One region of the Citrobacter freundii complex sp. 2025EL-00176 genome, then DNA from elsewhere that is predicted to be linked to it. Evidence: predicted binding sites of a transcription regulator. Region 1 holds the regulator's gene; each other region holds the start of a gene.

Region 1 (2,276 bases):
AAACAGAGCTGCAGCAACAGCGAGCGCAGCATGATGTCGCGGTTAAGCGCCAGTAACCGGCGGAAATTGCCACGCCACGCCTGTTTCAACATTGCCAGCGAAATTCCGCGCATATGCAGGACCTTGCGGACCATTAACAGACCGATCAGCAAGGTGGCGTATTCGGCGATGACCGTCGCCAGCGCCGCGCCCTGCACGTTCATATGCAGGCCCATCACCAGCCACAAATCGAGCACAATGTTGAGAACATTACCGACAATCAGCAGGATAACCGGCGCTCGCGCATACTGAACGCCAAGCAGCCAGCCGAGCAGCACCAGATTCGCCAGCGAGGCGGGGGCGCTTAACCAACGGATTTCCAGGAAACGTCGGGCCTGCTCCAGTACGGCTTCACTGCCGCCGACAATATGCAGGGCCAGATCGATAATCGGCGTACGAAACAGTGCAATAAGCAGCCCCGCCCCCAGCGCCAGCATTAGCGGTTGCACCAGCGCACGCGCCAGTGCCTGCGGATTTTTCGCGCCAAATGCCTGGGCGGTAAGGCCGGTGGTGCTCATGCGTAAAAAAAGCAGCAGCATAAAGAGAAAACTGGTCGCGGTGGCGCCAACGGCAACGCCGCCAAGATAGACCGGACTGTCCAGATGACCAATGACCGCGGTATCGACCAATCCCAGCAAGGGAACGGTGATATTGGAGAAGATCATCGGTAAGGCTAGACGCCAGAGTGCTTTGTCGGAGGAGGTAAAGAAAGGCATGAAATAGCGCCTGAAAAGAAGTTAGACGTACTGGAAGATGTTGTCCATGCCCGGTAAGCGCAGCGCCACCGGGCACGTTGCCGGATGACGACGCAAACGTCTTATCCGGCTGTCGGGAAAGCAACCTGTGATTACAGCCATTCACCGTTACGAATGACGCCAACAGCCAGCCCTTCGATGGTGAAGTTTTGCTCGCGCAGGTCGACCACAATGGGTTTGAATTCGCTGTTTTCTGGCAGGAGTTCAACCTTGTTGCCCTGTTTTTTCAGGCGCTTCACCGTCACTTCGTCGTCAATGCGCGCGACGACAACCTGGCCGTTACGCACATCCTGTGTTTTATGCACGGCCAGCAAATCACCGTCCATAATCCCGATATCTTTCATCGACATACCGCTGACGCGCAGCAGAAAATCGGCGTTCGGTTTGAACAGTGAAGGATCGACCTGATAATGGCCTTCGATGTGTTGCTGCGCCAGAAGTGGCTCACCTGCCGCAACGCGCCCGACAAGCGGTAAACCTTCTTCTTCTTCCTGCAACAGACGAATACCACGCGATGCGCCGGATACAATTTCCAGCACACCTTTACGCGCCAGCGCTTTCAGATGTTCTTCAGCAGCGTTTGGGGAACGGAACCCCAAACGCTGCGCGATCTCCGCACGCGTCGGTGGCATACCTGTCTGGCTGATGTGATCTCTAATAAGATCAAACACCTCTTGCTGCCTGGCCGTTAACGCTTTCATTCCGCCCCCTGGGTGTATATACAGTTATGCTGTGAGTATATACAGCTAAAGGTGATTTTGGAACCGCAAACTGCACAAAAAACAGGAGAATGATGAAGTTGTGGAATCTTTATCGCAAATGCGACCACAACAGGATGCCCCAGGTGATCAGGGCGACAAAAATGGACAGTAGTACCGCCGCCGACCCCATGTCTTTCGCACGACCAGACAGTTCGTGGTACTCGGAGCCGATACGATCAACCACCGCCTCAATCGCACTGTTGAGAATTTCAACGATCATCACCAGCATCACGGAACCGATCAGCAACACGCGCGTAATGGCGTCGACGTCCAGCCAGCAGGCGATGGCAACGCCTAGCAGAACGGCAACGCTTTCCTGGCGAAATGCCGCCTCATTAATCCATGCGGCGCGAAAACCTTTCCAGGAATAGCCTGCTGCTTTGATAATTCGGGTGAATCCAGTGGTATTATTGGCCATCAAAAAGAACCTTTTTACATTATTAGCGTCAATGTCATTGTAACGTTACCCCGTTTGTTTCAGGGTGTGGCAAAGCAGCGCGAAGTATGACCGGATACACCAGAAATTCACTAAACTTTCTGATATCCTTGCAGCGCATTTGCATTATTAACCAGAGGCTTTACATCGTTTATGTCCGGCTGGCCACGAATTTACTACAAATTACTGAATTTACCATTAAGCGTGCTGGTAAAAAGCAAGTCTATTCCGGCGGAACCTGCACCGGAATTGGGGCTCGATACTTCTCGCCCCATTATGTACGTC
Region 2 (2,276 bases), on a different contig from region 1:
TTTATCCAGACTTTGGCCAATCGCCGACATATCATCCACAAACAAGCGCATTTTGTCATAAAGTTTGCTGGCCCGATCGGCAATTTGTTGCGCATTACGGCTCTGATGCTCGTAGCGCCACAGGTTGGCGATCGTGCGCAACGCCACTAACAGCGTGGTGGGGCTGACCAGCATAATATTATTTTTAAGCGCCTCGGTTATCAGTTCAGGTTGCCTGTCCAGTGCCAGCAAAAAAGCAGGCTCGACGGGAATAAACATCAGTACATAGTCAAGCGAACGCAGTCCGGGAAGCTGTTGATAATCTTTACGGCCCAGCAGACGAATATGGTTTCGCACCGAGGCGATATGTTCCTGCAATGCACTCTCGCGGGTATATTCATCTTCCGCGTTAAAATAGCGCTCATAGGCAACCAACGTCATTTTTGCGTCGATCACCACATCTTTTCCCTGCGGTAGCCGGACGATGACATCGGGCTGCATACGCGAACGGGCATCGTTTTCAATACTAACCTGAGTTTCGTATTCATAACCCTCACGCAGACCGGAAGCCTCAAGCACCCGAGTGAGTACAACCTCCCCCCAGTTGCCCTGCGTTTTGTTATCGCCTTTTAAGGCCCGCGTCAGGTTTACCGCTTCCTGCGCCATCTGCGCGTTAAGTTGCTGGAGATTACGAATTTCGTGCGCCAGGGTATGTCGCTCTTGCGCCTCTTTGCCAAAGCTATCCTGAACCTGACGTCGAAAACCGTCCAGTTGTTCACGAAGCGGTGTCAGCAGGCTGTTCAGACTTTGACGATTTTGCTCATCCACGCGGCGGTTGCTGTGCTCAAAAATGCGATTCGCCAGGTTTTCAAACTGTTCACTCAGGCGTTGTTCGCTGTTGATCATCTGGCGGATTTTATCTTCCGCATGCTGCTGCGTCGCTTCCAGCCGGGTAGTGACTTCACGGAGATCGGCTTCCAGAGAGGTGTTGATGCTGTGCAGGCTGCGTAATTCGTTATTGAGTAGCTCGCACTCATCGCGCCAGTGGGCTTCTTGCGCGAGTTGTTGGCGGGCAGCGCTTAACGCAATATCCAGTTCACGTCGCTCTTCGATGAGGTCGGCACGGATCTGATCGGCCCGCGCTTTTGTCGCCAGCCATCCCACCAGCAGCCCTGCGGCTAACGCCAACACGGCACTCATCATAATTGTAATATCCACAACGCCCCCTTACAGCAACGGCTTACCCGCACAAAATAGAATTGTGCTGTATAAACGTCCAGTTTAAAAGGAATTTCCTGCGAGGCACTACGCAAAATAAAAAGGCCGAACGCGTCGGCCTTTTTGAACAGACGGGAGAATTACAGTAAACGGCGGGCAGCTTCGACCACGATTTTCACCGCGTGGCTTTCCGTTTGTTTCATCGTTTCCGCATTAGGGATCTCTTGCTGAGTACGGTTCACGATAACGCCAGCAACCATACCTGCACGCAGGCCCTGGCTGGCGCACATGGTCAGCAACGTTGCGGATTCCATTTCGTAGTTCATGACTCCCATGGACTGCCACTCTTCCATTGAGCCTTTGAAACGGCTCACTACGCGACCAGAGAAGGTGTCATAACGCTCCTGGCCCGGGTAGAAGGTGTCCGAAGACGCGGTTACGCCCACGTGGGTAGTCGCACCGATAGATTTCGCCGCTTCCACCAGCGCAGTGGTGCACTCGAAGTCAGCAACGGCCGGGAATTCCATTGGCGCGAAGTGCAAGCTTGCGCCATCCAAACGGACAGACGCAGTGGTGACCAGCACATCACCCACATTGATATGCGGCTGAATAGCACCAGTCGTACCGATACGCAGGAAGGTACGAATGCCCAATTGTGCCAGTTCTTCTACGGCAATAGAGGTGGACGGGCCGCCGATGCCGGTAGAGCAAACGATCACGGCTTTACCATCCAGCTCAGCACGCCAGGTCGTGAACTCGCGATGGGATGCCAGCTTAACCGGCTTATCCATCAGCGCGGCGATCTTTTCCACACGCTCCGGGTCGCCAGGGACGATAGCAAGCGTAGCCCCTTGTAAATCGTTCTTAGTGAGGCCGAGATGAAAAACATCAGACTTAGACATAAAAACTCCTCTGTGAATCGGTTTTGTCAGAAGAAGCAAAAACACACTTTACCGAAGGCATAAACAAATTTTCGTGACAGACATCACCATGATGTAAATCAATTGCATTCAATTACCATAAAATAGTGATATTCATCACATAAATGGCGTGATGTAAGGACGCCTTGCACAAAAGAT
Region 3 (2,276 bases), on a different contig from region 1:
TTGGGGAAACTGCCAGGAGTGCTGACCAAATCGCCGGGCCCACATGACCTGCCCTTGGCGGTTACAAATTACTATCCCTACATTCGGGCGGTAGCCATCGTCATCAATCACCGGACTACCTCAACATAAACCTTATATACAAACGATTGTTTCACACTCCTGAGAGGCGGTAAACCACTCTGTTAAGGGTGCGATATTCTAATAACAATTGAATAACTCACAGCGAAGGCCCGAGTTATAAACAGAAGAAGGGCATTCAAGGCGATTTTATTCACCTTTTCTGTGGATATAGTTGTGAAGAAGTACGGAATTACTATGGGAAAACCCAGAACAGTCCGAATAAGACATTCGTCACATATAAAAAATTGTCTTCTTTATTCATTAAGTTAAAAACGATCTCCACCAACGAACACGCATAAATGTGATGTGTATCACGCACACGATCTTCAGGCTGATGAAAGATCGACCAGCGTTGGTTTTATCCACAGATTATGCCAATAAGTTAGGCACAATTTGTGTAAAAATTCGATTTTCGTCGCACGTCAAGGCTGTAAATTGAAACAGTAGTGGGGGTTTTTCACAGTTATCCCATCTTTCTGTGGATAACATGGTGTAAGATCCTGTTCATTGTCAGTGACCAGAATTGGAAAACCTGCATCGCTGTTGCGCAACTGCGCGCGTGTGAATATAAAAACCAATATAAATCATATAATTGAATAAAGCATGTGGAAAAAGATAAACTCTGTCCACACGGTATAAAATCATTGCTCATTTTTTCACCTAAGGGTTAACCCGATGCCAGAACTCCATCCGTTACTTTCTCCACCTGACTCTGAAGCCCAATTGCTGGCTCAGGCGCGGCAGCTTGCGGGCTACACGTTGGGAGAATTGGCGACCATGGCGGGACTCGTCACACCCAAGGATCTCAAGCGTGATAAAGGCTGGATTGGCGTCCTGCTGGAGATTTGGCTGGGCGCCAGCGCGGGCAGCAAGCCGGAGCAGGATTTTGCGGCGCTGGGCGTGGAGCTGAAAACGATTCCTGTGGACAGCCTTGGCAGGCCGCTGGAAACCACCTTCGTGTGCGTGGCGCCGTTAACTGGCAATACTGGCGTCACCTGGGAAACCAGCCATGTGCGGCACAAGCTTAAACGCGTACTGTGGATCCCGGTAGAGGGCGAACGCAGCATTCCCCTGGCTGAACGTCGCGTCGGCTCGCCCTTGCTCTGGAGCCCGAACGCCGAAGAAGACCAGCAATTGCGTCTGGACTGGGAAGAGTTAATGGACATGATTGTGTTAGGCCACGTCGAACGCATCACCGCTCGGCATGGGGAAGTGTTACAGCTGCGTCCCAAAGCCGCCAATGCCCGGGCGCTTACCGAAGCTATTGGCGCCCATGGCGAACCCATCCTGACCCTGCCGCGCGGGTTTTATCTGAAAAAGAACTTCACGCGCGCATTGCTTGAGCGGCATTTCTTATTCCAGCAGCAATAGGCACTGCCCGGACTTTCACCCGCCGCGTTACGGGCCTATAATTACCGCTTCTTTTTTTTGGCAGGACTTTGCTCGATGTTATTTGCATGGATAACCGACCCTAACGCCTGGCTTGCGCTCGGTACGCTGACGCTGCTGGAGATCGTTCTTGGGATCGACAATATTATTTTCCTCTCTCTGGTTGTAGCCAAACTCCCGACAGCGCAACGCAATCATGCCCGACGTATTGGGCTGGCGGCAGCAATGATTATGCGTCTGGCGCTGCTGGCCTCTATCGCCTGGGTCACGCGACTGACAAACCCATTGTTCGAGGTGTTTGGCGAGGCGATATCCGCGCGCGATCTCATCCTTCTGCTCGGCGGGTTGTTCCTGATCTGGAAAGCCAGTAAAGAGATCCACGAATCCATTGAAGGTGAGGAAGAGGGACTGAAAACCCGCGTCTCTTCATTCCTGGGCGCGATTGTGCAGATCATGTTGTTAGACATTATCTTCAGTCTGGATTCCGTGATTACAGCGGTAGGCTTATCTGACCATCTGTTTATCATGATGGCGGCGGTGGTGATTGCCGTGGGCGTGATGATGTTTGCTGCTCGCCCAATTGGTGAGTTTGTCGATCGTCACCCTTCAGTGAAAATGCTGGCGCTCTCTTTCCTGATTCTGGTCGGTTTTACGCTGATTCTGGAAAGTTTCGACGTCCACGTTCCGAAAGGATACATCTATTTCGCTATGTTCTTCTCAATCGCAGTAGAGACTCTGAACCTGTGGCGCAATAAAAAAAATCCGCT

The links. The regulator LexA, encoded in region 1, represses DNA repair genes until DNA is damaged. The targets are predictions, from matches to a motif close to TNCTGTATGTACATACAGNA.
Region 2: rmuC (DNA recombination protein RmuC) is a predicted target of LexA. The motif match lies at 1,242-1,261, and genes of this name have one in related genera.
Region 3: mutH (DNA mismatch repair endonuclease MutH) is a predicted target of LexA. The motif match lies at 547-566, and genes of this name have one in related genera.

What each region holds. Positions count from the first base shown of each region.
Region 1 is NZ_JBRYHT010000013.1:28,960-31,235, reverse strand. Features, by position in the region: gene dinF (MATE family efflux transporter DinF) at 1-755, opposite strand, end outside; gene lexA (transcriptional repressor LexA) at 887-1,495, opposite strand; gene ACVXHP_RS19925 (diacylglycerol kinase) at 1,605-1,973, opposite strand; gene plsB (glycerol-3-phosphate 1-O-acyltransferase PlsB) at 2,145-2,276, shown strand, end outside.
Region 2 is NZ_JBRYHT010000017.1:18,889-21,164, forward strand. Features, by position in the region: gene rmuC (DNA recombination protein RmuC) at 1-1,197, opposite strand, end outside; gene udp (uridine phosphorylase) at 1,338-2,099, opposite strand.
Region 3 is NZ_JBRYHT010000004.1:111,225-113,500, reverse strand. Features, by position in the region: gene rppH (RNA pyrophosphohydrolase) at 1-111, opposite strand, end outside; gene mutH (DNA mismatch repair endonuclease MutH) at 796-1,491, shown strand; gene ACVXHP_RS11190 (TerC family protein) at 1,567-2,276, shown strand, end outside.